Regions from separate parts of the Burkholderia sp. MSh2 genome, predicted to be linked through region 1. Evidence: riboswitches for the same ligand, from Rfam matches in the RefSeq annotation. Region 1 holds a riboswitch; each other region holds the start of a gene.
The links. A riboswitch is a leader RNA that binds a small molecule or an ion and turns the genes downstream of it on or off. The one in region 1 is predicted to bind cobalamin.
Positions count from the first base shown of each region.

Region 2: another riboswitch for cobalamin. It lies ahead of GQ57_RS22625 (FecCD family ABC transporter permease); the one in region 1 lies ahead of GQ57_RS42510 (SAM-dependent methyltransferase).
Region 3: another riboswitch for cobalamin. It lies ahead of GQ57_RS04975 (TonB-dependent receptor domain-containing protein); the one in region 1 lies ahead of GQ57_RS42510 (SAM-dependent methyltransferase).

Region 1 covers NZ_JPGM01000081.1:31,053-34,319, forward strand. The annotation lists gene GQ57_RS38395 (DUF3857 domain-containing transglutaminase family protein) at 1-886, shown strand, start outside; cobalamin riboswitch at 971-1,207, shown strand; partial or broken gene GQ57_RS42510 (SAM-dependent methyltransferase) at 1,393-1,674, shown strand; gene GQ57_RS34030 (cobalamin biosynthesis protein) at 1,671-2,048, shown strand; gene cobO (cob(I)yrinic acid a,c-diamide adenosyltransferase) at 2,086-2,688, shown strand; gene GQ57_RS34040 (cobyrinate a,c-diamide synthase) at 2,691-3,267, shown strand, end outside.
Region 2 covers NZ_JPGM01000035.1:66,728-69,994, forward strand. The annotation lists gene cobT (nicotinate-nucleotide--dimethylbenzimidazole phosphoribosyltransferase) at 1-98, opposite strand, end outside; gene GQ57_RS22620 (ABC transporter ATP-binding protein) at 151-966, opposite strand; gene GQ57_RS22625 (FecCD family ABC transporter permease) at 963-1,961, opposite strand; cobalamin riboswitch at 2,121-2,370, opposite strand; gene GQ57_RS22630 (ATPase) at 2,525-2,875, shown strand; gene GQ57_RS22635 (cell division protein ZapA) at 2,872-3,186, shown strand.
Region 3 covers NZ_JPGM01000006.1:86,531-89,797, reverse strand. The annotation lists gene GQ57_RS04975 (TonB-dependent receptor domain-containing protein) at 33-1,961, opposite strand; cobalamin riboswitch at 2,301-2,493, opposite strand; gene GQ57_RS04965 (SDR family NAD(P)-dependent oxidoreductase) at 2,897-3,267, shown strand, end outside.

The sequences.
Region 1 (3,267 bases):
TCTGCTCGCGGCGAAAGGCATCGAGAGCCGCACGGTGCTCGTCAACCTCGGCGACCGCTACCGCCTGCCCGAGGCGCCGGACGTGCTCGCGTTCAATCACGCGATCGTCTGGCTGCCCGAATTCGATGCGTTCGCCGATACGACGGCCGGGGTGCTGCCGTTCGGCGCGTTGCCGTTCGAGGCGAGCGACAAGCCCGCGCTCGACACCGCGACGGGCAACGTGATCCGCACGCCGCCGCAAAACGGCCGCAACAGCCGTTCGCTGCTCGCCTACACGCTCGATCTCGATCCTGACGGCAACGCGGCGATGACGGGCGACATCGCGCTCGACGGCCAGGCGGTCCAGTATGCGCGGCAGATGTTCGTCTACGTTCAGCCGAAACGGCTGTCCGACGAGATGCTGCGCCGCTCCGGCCTTTCCGGCGAGCTGCACATGACGCCGCATCATCTCGACGCACTCGACCAGCCGTTCTCGATCGCGCTGCGCGGCACGCTGAACCAGTTGTCGCTGATGCCGGGCCCCGCCGCGTTCGCGGTGCCGCCGCTGCCGAATTTCGGCCGGATCCGCGACTTCGCCGATTTCGTCCTGCGGCAGAAGGACAAGCGCATCGACAGCGTATGTGCGGGGACGCGGCTCGAGGAGCGCTACCGGATCACGCTGCCGGCCGACGTCGAGATACTCGCGATTCCGCCCGACGTCGATGTCCGCGCGGGCGAAATCTCGTACCGCTCGACCTATCGCCGCAACGGCCGGACGGTCGACGTGACGCGCGTGCTCGACCGCGATCTCGCCGGCAACGTGTGCAGCAGCGCGAAGCTCGTCGAGTGGGCGGACGCCGCGCGCAGCATCTCGAAGGATCTGAAGCGGCAGATCCTGTATCGGTAAGCGCTGGCGCGACGGCCCGCGCAGCGCGCGCCGTCGCCCGCCGGCAGTGCCTGCGCCGCATGCGTTTGCAGCGGCGTGCTGTGCTATCGTATGCGCCGCGTTCGGTGCTCGCATGCGCATTCCGTGCATGCGGTTAAACGGGAAACAGGAGGCGGACGACCGCCCGGCCTGTGCTGTCCCCGCAACGGTACGCCGCCCGCGCGACGCGCTTTCCGCGCACGCGCCCGGGCCGCCCGCGATGCCACTGCCCGTCAGCCGGGCGGGAAGGCTGCGGCCCGGCAAGCGGCCAGCCCGGATACCGGCCGACGCAAGGGGCGAGCCCGACGCTCGCCGAACGCCCGATCCGCGGGGGACGGCTGGGGCGCGCATTCCGTCCGCGTCCGCGCGGGCTTCGCCCGATCCGCCATGCCTTGCCTGTCCGCCGGCCGCCATTCGGCCGCCCGCCTGCCCCTTTCCACTGTTTCGACCGGGTCCACGCCGTGCTGCGCGCGATGAGCCGCGCGTGGCTGATGGCAACGCGCATGACGATCGTGATCTACATGGGCATCCGCCGGCTCGACGCGATTGCGACGGCACTGCGCGACGGCGGCCTGCCCGGCGACACGCCGTGCGCGGCCATCGAGAATGCGACGCGCCCCGAACAGCGGCACGTGCTCGCGACACTCGGGACGCTGGTCGAACGGGTCGGCGCCGCCGGCATCGGTTCGCCGGCGATCGTCGTGATCGGCCGCGTCGCGGCGCTCGCCGGCGATCCCGCGGTGCGCATCGCGCTCGGCGGCGGCGCATGATGCGCGTCGCGCTCGGCGTCGGATTTCGCGCGGGCGCGACGGCCGCGCAGCTCGATGCCGCGATCCGCGCCGCGCTGGCGCGCTATCCTGACGCAGAACCGGCGCTCGTCGCGACGCTCGCCGACAAGGCGCGTGCCCGCGCGCTGCGCACGGTGTGCGCGCGACGCGGCTGGCCGCTGGTCGCGTTCGACGCGGCGCTGCTCGCGAGCCGCCCCGAACTGGCCGCGAGCGGTGCGTCGAATGCCGCGCTCGCGCGCTTCGGCGTCGCGGGCGTGGCCGAGCCGTGCGCGCGGCTCGCGGCGCCCCACGGCCGGTTGCTGGGCCCCAAATTGATCCGGGACGGCGTGACGGTCGCGCTCGCCGGCCCGCTCTGAACCCTTTGTTCCGCTTTCTTTCGACAGGACGATTCCGATGAAAACCGACGCAGAATCCCATCAACGGATGACCGAACGCCGCCGCGCCGGCCACGAGAAGAAGCAGGCTGCCGCCGTCAACGAAAAGGGCCTGCTGATCGTCAACACCGGCAACGGCAAGGGCAAGAGCACCGCCGCGTTCGGCATGGCCGTGCGGGTGCTCGGCCACGGCATGCGGCTCGGCGTCGTGCAGTTCATCAAGGGCGCGCTGCACACGTCCGAGCGCGACTTCCTCGGCGCGGTCGCGCAATGCGATTTCGTGACGATGGGCGACGGCTATACGTGGAACACGCAGAACCGCGACGCCGATATCGCGACTGCCCGCAAGGGCTGGGACGAGGCGCGCCGGATGATCGAAAGCGGCGACTACCGGATGGTGATCCTCGACGAACTGAACACGGTGCTGAAGTACGAATACCTGCCGCTCGACGAAGTGCTCGCGACGCTCGCCGCCCGGCCGGATTCGGTGCACGTCGTCGTCACCGGGCGGCACGCGCCCGATGCGCTGATCGACGCGGCCGATCTCGTCACCGAAATGCGCCTCGTCAAGCATCCGTACAAGGAGCAAGGCGTGAAGGCGCAGCGCGGCGTGGAGTTCTGAGCGTGCCCGCCTGCCCCGCGCTGTTCGTCAGCGCGCCCGCGTCCGGCCAGGGCAAGACGTCGGTGACGGCCGGCCTCGCGCGGCTGCACCGCCGGCTCGGCCGCCGCGTGCGCGTGTTCAAGACCGGGCCGGATTTCCTCGATCCGATGCTGCTCGCTCGTGCGAGCGGCGCACCCGTGCATGCGCTCGACCTAGGGATGGTCGGCGAGGCCGGGTGCCGCGCGCTGCTCGCCGAGGCCGCGCGCGAGGCGGACCTGATCCTGATCGAAGGCGTGATGGGGCTGTTCGACGGCACGCCGAGCAGCGCCGATCTCGCGGTCGCGTTCGGCATACCGGTGGTCGCGGTCATTTCGGCGAAGGCGATGGCGCAGACGTTCGCGGCGATCGCGTTCGGGCTCGCGCGGTTCCGGCCGGCGCTGCCGTTTCACGGCGTGCTGGCGAACCGCGTCGGCTCGGCCCGGCACGCGGCGCTGCTGCAGCAGGCGCTGCCCGACGACCTGCGCTGGCTCGGGCACGTGCCGGCCGACGCGGGCATCGCGTTGCCGGAACGGCATCTCGGCCTGCACCAGCCGGGCGACA
Region 2 (3,267 bases), on a different contig from region 1:
GGCGGCTTGGTCTTGTGGTCGATCACATGCTGCAGGCGCTTGCGCAGCGCGTCGTCGAGCGGCGCGATCGCGGGCGGAAAGGGAGTCGGTGTCGTCATCGAGGAGCCGTGTCGTTGGCGCGGCATGCGCCGCGCATCGCAGGGGAAACCGTCATTGTCGCTCGGGCCACGCCGGCAGCAGCGCATCGCGGCCGTTCTCGCGGATCAGCACGAGCGGATAGCCGAACGCCTCGCTCGCGCGCTCCGGCGTCAGGACGTCGTGCACGGGGCCGGCCCACGCATGGCCGCGGCCGTCGAGCAGCAACGCATGCGTCGCGAAACGCCGCGCGAGGTTCAGATCGTGACACGAGAACAGCACCGTGCGCGGGCCCGCGTCGAGCCATCCGGCCAGTGCGGTCAGACAATCGATCTGGTGATGCAGGTCGAGATGCGCCAGCGGCTCGTCGAGCAGCATCAACGGCGCATCCTGGCACAGCGTGGCGGCCAGCGCGACGCGCTGCCGCTCGCCGCCCGACAGCGACAGCACGTCGCGCGATGCAAGCGCGGCCAGATCGAACGTCGCCAGCGCATCGCGCGCGGCCGCGCGGTCGCCGTCGCGCTCCCATCCCCAGCCGCCGAGATACGGAAAGCGGTTGAGCAACACCGTGTCGAACACGGTCGCGCTGAAAGCGTCATGCAGTTGCTGCGGCATCAGCGCGCGCCGCTGTGCAAGCCGATCGGGCGGCCATGCGACAAGCGGCCGGCCGTCGATCTCCACCTGCCCGCCGGCCGGCTGCTGCAGCCCCGCGAGCGTCGCGAGCAGCGTCGTCTTGCCCGCGCCGTTCGGCCCGGCGACGCACCAGATCTCGCCCGGACGGAAAGCCTGGGAGAAGCCGTCGAGCAGCGTGCGGGCGCCGGCCTTCAGCGTCACGTCGACGGCCGCGTAGTTCAGGCCGCCGGTGTCGGCGGATGCTGCGGCCCACGTCATCGCGTCGGCCTCCTCAGCAACATCCACAGGAACACCGGTACGCCGATCAAGGCGGTCATCACGCCGACCGGCAACTGCGCGGGCGCGATCGCGGTGCGGGCAAGCAGGTCGGCCGCCATCACGCCGCCGCCGCCCGCGAGCATCGCGGCCGGCAGCAGCATGCGCTGGTCGTTGCCGAACGCGATACGCAGCGCATGCGGCACGACGAGGCCGACGAAGCCGATCGTGCCGGCCGTCGTCACCGCGGCCGCGGCGGCCAGCGACGCGACGAGATAGATCCGCACGCGCAGGCGCGCGACGGGCACACCGAGCGCGAGCGCGGTCGAGTCGCCGCGCAGCAGCACGTTCAGTTGCGGCGCGGCTGGCAGCGCGACGCATGCGGCCAGCAGCAGCGCACCCCACGCGAACCACGGCGCCGTCACGCCGTTCAGGTCGCCCGTCAGCCAGAAGATGATGCCGCGCAGCCGCGCATCGGGCGCGAGCGACAGCAGCAGCGTAACGAGCGCGCCCCACCCGGCCGCGATCACGACGCCCGTGAGCAGCAGTCGCGGCGACGCGTCGCGAGAATCGCCGCGCCACAGCTCGCGGCGCGCGAGACCGAGCACGAGCGCGACCGACACGAGCGCGCCGGCGAACGCCGACGCATCGACGAGCCACCACGCACCGCCCGCGATCATCGCGACGAGCGCGAAGCCGGCCGCGCCGCCGGACACGCCGAGCACGTACGGTTCCGCGAGCGGGTTGCGCAGCAGCACCTGCAGCAGCGCGCCGGCCAGCGCGAGCAGCGCGCCGCACGCGAAGCCCGCGAGCGCGCGCGGCAGGCGCAGCGTGCGGACGATGTCGGCGAACAGCGCGTCGCCGCCATGCGGCACGAGCGACGCGAGCGCCTGCCACGGCGACATCGGCACGCTGCCGATCGACAGCGACGCGACGAACAGCAACGCGACCGCCGCGGCCAGCGTCGCCCAGATCGCGGTGGCGCGCGCGGCGCTCATGCCGCGCGCAGCCCCGCGCGTGACGCGCGGCGCACCCACCTGTTGCTGCCGGACAGACACGACATGGGCGCCGCGCGGACGATTGGGGTCAGCATCGAAGAAGATTCCGTGAAGCGTTGCACGCCCTGCCTCCCCGCGGGCCGCGCGTCCCGAAGCCCGTGCGGGCTCCCCGTCTCGGCCGGTATCCGGGCTGGCGGCGGTCCGGCTCGCCTTCCCGCGCGATGACGCGCAGTGGCCCGCGCTCCGCGTGCGAAAGCCGCATGCGAAACGCGCCCGAGCCGGCCTGCGTCACGGGACGCGGCCGCTTACCGTTGCGGGGGCAGCGCAGGCTGGCGGGCTTCGCGCCCGCGCCCTGCTTCCCGTTTAACCGCGCATTCCACGCGCGAGCACCGAGGCGGCGCCAGTTTAGGAGCGGGTCGCGCGAGCGTCAAGGAAACGCCCGGAGACGTGCGCGACGCGTCGATTCGCGGCAAGAAGGGGGGAAGTTACGACTGGAAACGTTACAGATGTCGGATTGCGCGCTATTCCGCGCTAAAATGCTGGGTCTTTAGAGGACGCAGCAAATGCTCAACGAACTCGAAACCCTATCTCAAAATATTGGCCGTCTGATTTCGCTGAACAAGCGCTATCACTCGGAACGGCTCGCGCTCGAGGAGCAGGTCGCGCAATTGCGCGCGGACGCGGACACTGTCCGCGCGGAACTCGCACAACTGCGCGAGGAACGCAATACGCTCGAAGCCGAGCGCGACACCCTGTCGGCAAAGATCGACGACGCCCAGGTGAAACTGAACGCGATTCTCGAAAAGCTGCCGCGCTCGAAAAGCGCGGAACAGGCCGACAACCAGCTCGACCTGCTGGATGCGCAGGCGCGCAAGGATGGCGATGACGCGGCCAGCCACGGAGAACATGCATGAGCACCAAGCAGATCGAAGTCTCGATTCTCGGTCAGGCCTATCGGCTCGCCTGCTCGGCCGAGACCGAAGCGGCACTGCTCGAAGCCGTCGCGCGCGTCGACGCCGAAATGTCGAAAATCCGCTCGAACAGTTCGGTGCGCGGCACCGATCGCATCGCCGTCATGGCGGCGCTGTCGCTCGCATCGGAGTTGCTGCGGCTGCAAACCAGCGTGCGACACGGTGAAGCATTTCCGGCGGAGGAAATCCGTCGTACAATGCACCAGATGAATGAACAGCTCGGTGCGGTGCTCGCACAGCACGAGACGCAGTAACGTTTCAATCGATGTGTCGATTCCGCTTGATCTCGGCGATCAACGGTGGTCAAATTGGCGCATCGAATCACAGTTCAGTCA
Region 3 (3,267 bases), on a different contig from region 1:
CCGCGCCGCGCCAAGGCTTCTTCATCGACGCGTCAGAACGTATAGCTGATCTTCCCGAACGCGGTACGCCCCAGCGTGTTGTAACCGTACGCGGTCACGTACTGGCGATCGAACAGGTTCGACAGCGTGGCCGACACCGTCAGGTGCGAATTGATCCGGTACGACGCACGCAGGCCCACCGTCAGATACGACGGCAGATAGGTCATGTTCGCCGGATCGTCGAACGTCGTGCCGCCGTAGAGCAGCGACGCGCCCGTGCTCAGCGCGTGCAGGTGCAGCTCGTCCCACGTGTGGTCGATGCTCAGGCTGACCGTCTGGCGCGGCCGGCGGTTCAGCCAGGAGTCGTTGGTCTCGTCCTGCGGATTCAGGAGCCCGACCGCGAGGCTCACCGGCGTCGAGTTGCCGATCGTCCCCTTGTACGACAGGTCGAGCCCGCTGACATGCGCACGGCCGATGTTGATCGGCGAATAGGTCAGCGGGTTGTACGCGATCAGGTTGGTGATCCGCGTGTCGTAGATCGCGGCCGTGAACGTGCCGTACGACGTGTTCGCGTCGATCGCGGCCTCGACCGACGTATTGCGTTCCGGACTGAGGTTCGGATTGCCGTAGCCGGGGTAGTACAGGTCGTTGAACGTCGGCAGGCGGAACCCGTTGCCGTACGACACGCGCGCCGTGTAGACCGGCGTGATCGCCCACGACAGCGCGGCGTTGCCGGTGTTCACCGACTGCCCGGCGATGATCTCGTGACGGCCCGCGAGGAACAGGGTCACGGGGCCGAGCGTTGCCGACTGATGCAGCGAAAACGCGGAATCGTTGCGCGTGGGCACGCCGGTTGGAATGTCGATCGGCAGGAACGCCTGCTCGCGCGTGAAATCGTAGGCCAGCTTGGTCTCGCCCGACAGCGGCAGGCCGAACAGGTGGAAGCCGCGTTCCTGATGGGTCAGCGACGTCGACGTGCTGATGCGCTGCGAATTGATCTGGTCGGTCGGGACGGCCGGATTGCTTGCGTAGAGGAACTGGCGATCGTTCGAATAACCGAACGACTGGTCGAACTGCGTGTCGGGCGTGATGTCGAGGTGGAACGCGATACCGGTCGTCAGCTGATGATCGAGCTGGCGGTCTGCGTAGCCGATGTTGTCGAAGGACAGATCGGACCGGTGATACAGCGCGAACGTCGAGATCGACCAGTTGTCGCGCGCATAGCCGAGCCGCGCATCGAGATCCTGCGCGTGGTACGGGTTGCGGCCGGCCTCGTGGTACGGCAGCACGGGCTGCGTCGCATCGATGCCGGCCGTGTTGTACGAGTGCAGGCCCAGCGAGTAGGTGAGCCCGCCGAGCGCGGCGAGCGGCCCGGTCGACGGCACCGTGCCCGAGGTGCGCAGCTGCGTGTCGAAGGTCTTGTTCGACCCGCCGCCGAACGAGACGGTCGTCTGGTTCGGCTGGTTGGAGGCGCGGCGCGTGAAGAGCTGCACGACGCCGCCCATCGCATTGGCGCCGAACGACGCGGCGGCCGGCCCCGAGATCACCTCGACGCGTTCGAACGCTTCAGTCGGCAGATCCGACCACGGCGCGATGCCGGTGGTCGACGAGCCGATCCGGATGCCGTCGATGAACACGGCGACCTGGCTTGCCGACGAACCGCGGATGCTGACCGACGCGGACGAACCCGGGCCGCCGTTCTGCGACACGGTCACGCCGGGCAGCGTCGCGAGCGCCTCGGTGATGCTCGGGTCGCTCGGCGACAGCCGGTCGAGATCGGTGCGCGTGAGCACCTGGGTCGTCGCATAGCGCTGGTCGAACGACTCGGGCAGCCGCCGCGTGTCGGTCACGGTGATCGCCGGCAGGTCGGTGGCGTCGGCGGCGGGGGCCGTCGGCGAGGCCGCGAGGTCGCCGGCGGCGTGCGCGGCGGGCGAGAGCAGGGCGGTCGCGGCGGACGTGGCAAGGAGGTGTCGAATCTTCATGAGGCTGTCGTTGTTGTCGGGCTGCGCGTGGGCGACCGGGAACGGGCGGCGGGCAGCGCCGGTTTTGTTATCGGTGATCGGGCGGGTTATCGCGCGACCGGGCCGGTCAGGCTGCTGTCGCGGGCGTCGGCGCGGCGCGGGCCGGCGGACGCGATCGACATGGCACGGCGCGCGGGCGGGGCGTGCGCGCCGGCGGCGGGCCGGTGCGACGCTTGCGGCGCGCAAGCGGATGCGGTAACGGAGGACATCGGGCAGATCCTGAGGTCGGGCCGTCCATGCAACGGGCGACCGCCAGCGGCGGCGCCTGGCGCATCGGGACACCCCGCCCGGTGCGGCTGCTTGGACCTCGGGTCGATGGCAGGTCTCCTGGCTCGCGGGTCGCGATGCGTGCCGGCCTTCCCGGTTTCCCAGTGGCATGCGGTGGCACGGATTCGCCGCTCACAGTTGCGGGGGCAGCCGCAGATTCGAGGCGCCGCCTCTCCTGCGTTCCCATTTGATCCCGTTTCCGGGAACCATCAGCGCGCAAGGGTAATGGCGGGCGCGCCGGCGCGTCAATTGTCCGGTTGCGCAGGGGTGCGAAAAAACGTCATTGCCGGAAAAAACGGTTGGAATCCTGTTCATCGTGCGTCGCCGCCGCCTTTCATGTCTGACGAAACGGGGCGGTTCGCCGCCGTTCGGTCGCACCGGAACCGGCTCGGCGCGACACCCGTCCACCGGGCGAACGCGCGGCGGAACGCCTTCTCGCCGCCGAACCCGGGGTGCGCGGCGATCCGTGCGACCGGCTGGCCCGGGTCGCGCTGGCGGCGCGGGCGCCCGATCTCGTTCAAACAGGCGAGGCGGACACGAGGCGGGTGTTGCATGTTGCTGCGGATATCGCGGGCCGAACGGCCCGCGCGCACGGCTTCCTTCATCGACCCGACAGGACTCCGACCGACATGACGAAAACGATTCGCTTCGACGGCGGCACCGCCGTGATCACCGGCGCGGCCAGCGGCATCGGCAGCGGGCTCGCACGCCGCGCGGCCGCCCTCGGCATGCGCGTCGTGCTGGCCGATCTCGACGCGGCGAAGCTCGACGCATTCGCCGCGACGCTCGACACCGACACCGACACCGACACCGACACCTTGTGCGTGCCGACCGACGTCAGTTGCCCGGAAGCCGTCGACGCGCTGGCGGCCGCGGCCTGGCAGCGCTTCGGCGGCGCGGACCTGCTGTTCAACAACGCGGGCGTGATGGCCACCGGCTTCAGCTGGGAAATCACGCCGGAACGCTTCGAGCGCAGCTTCGCGATCAACGTGCACGGCGT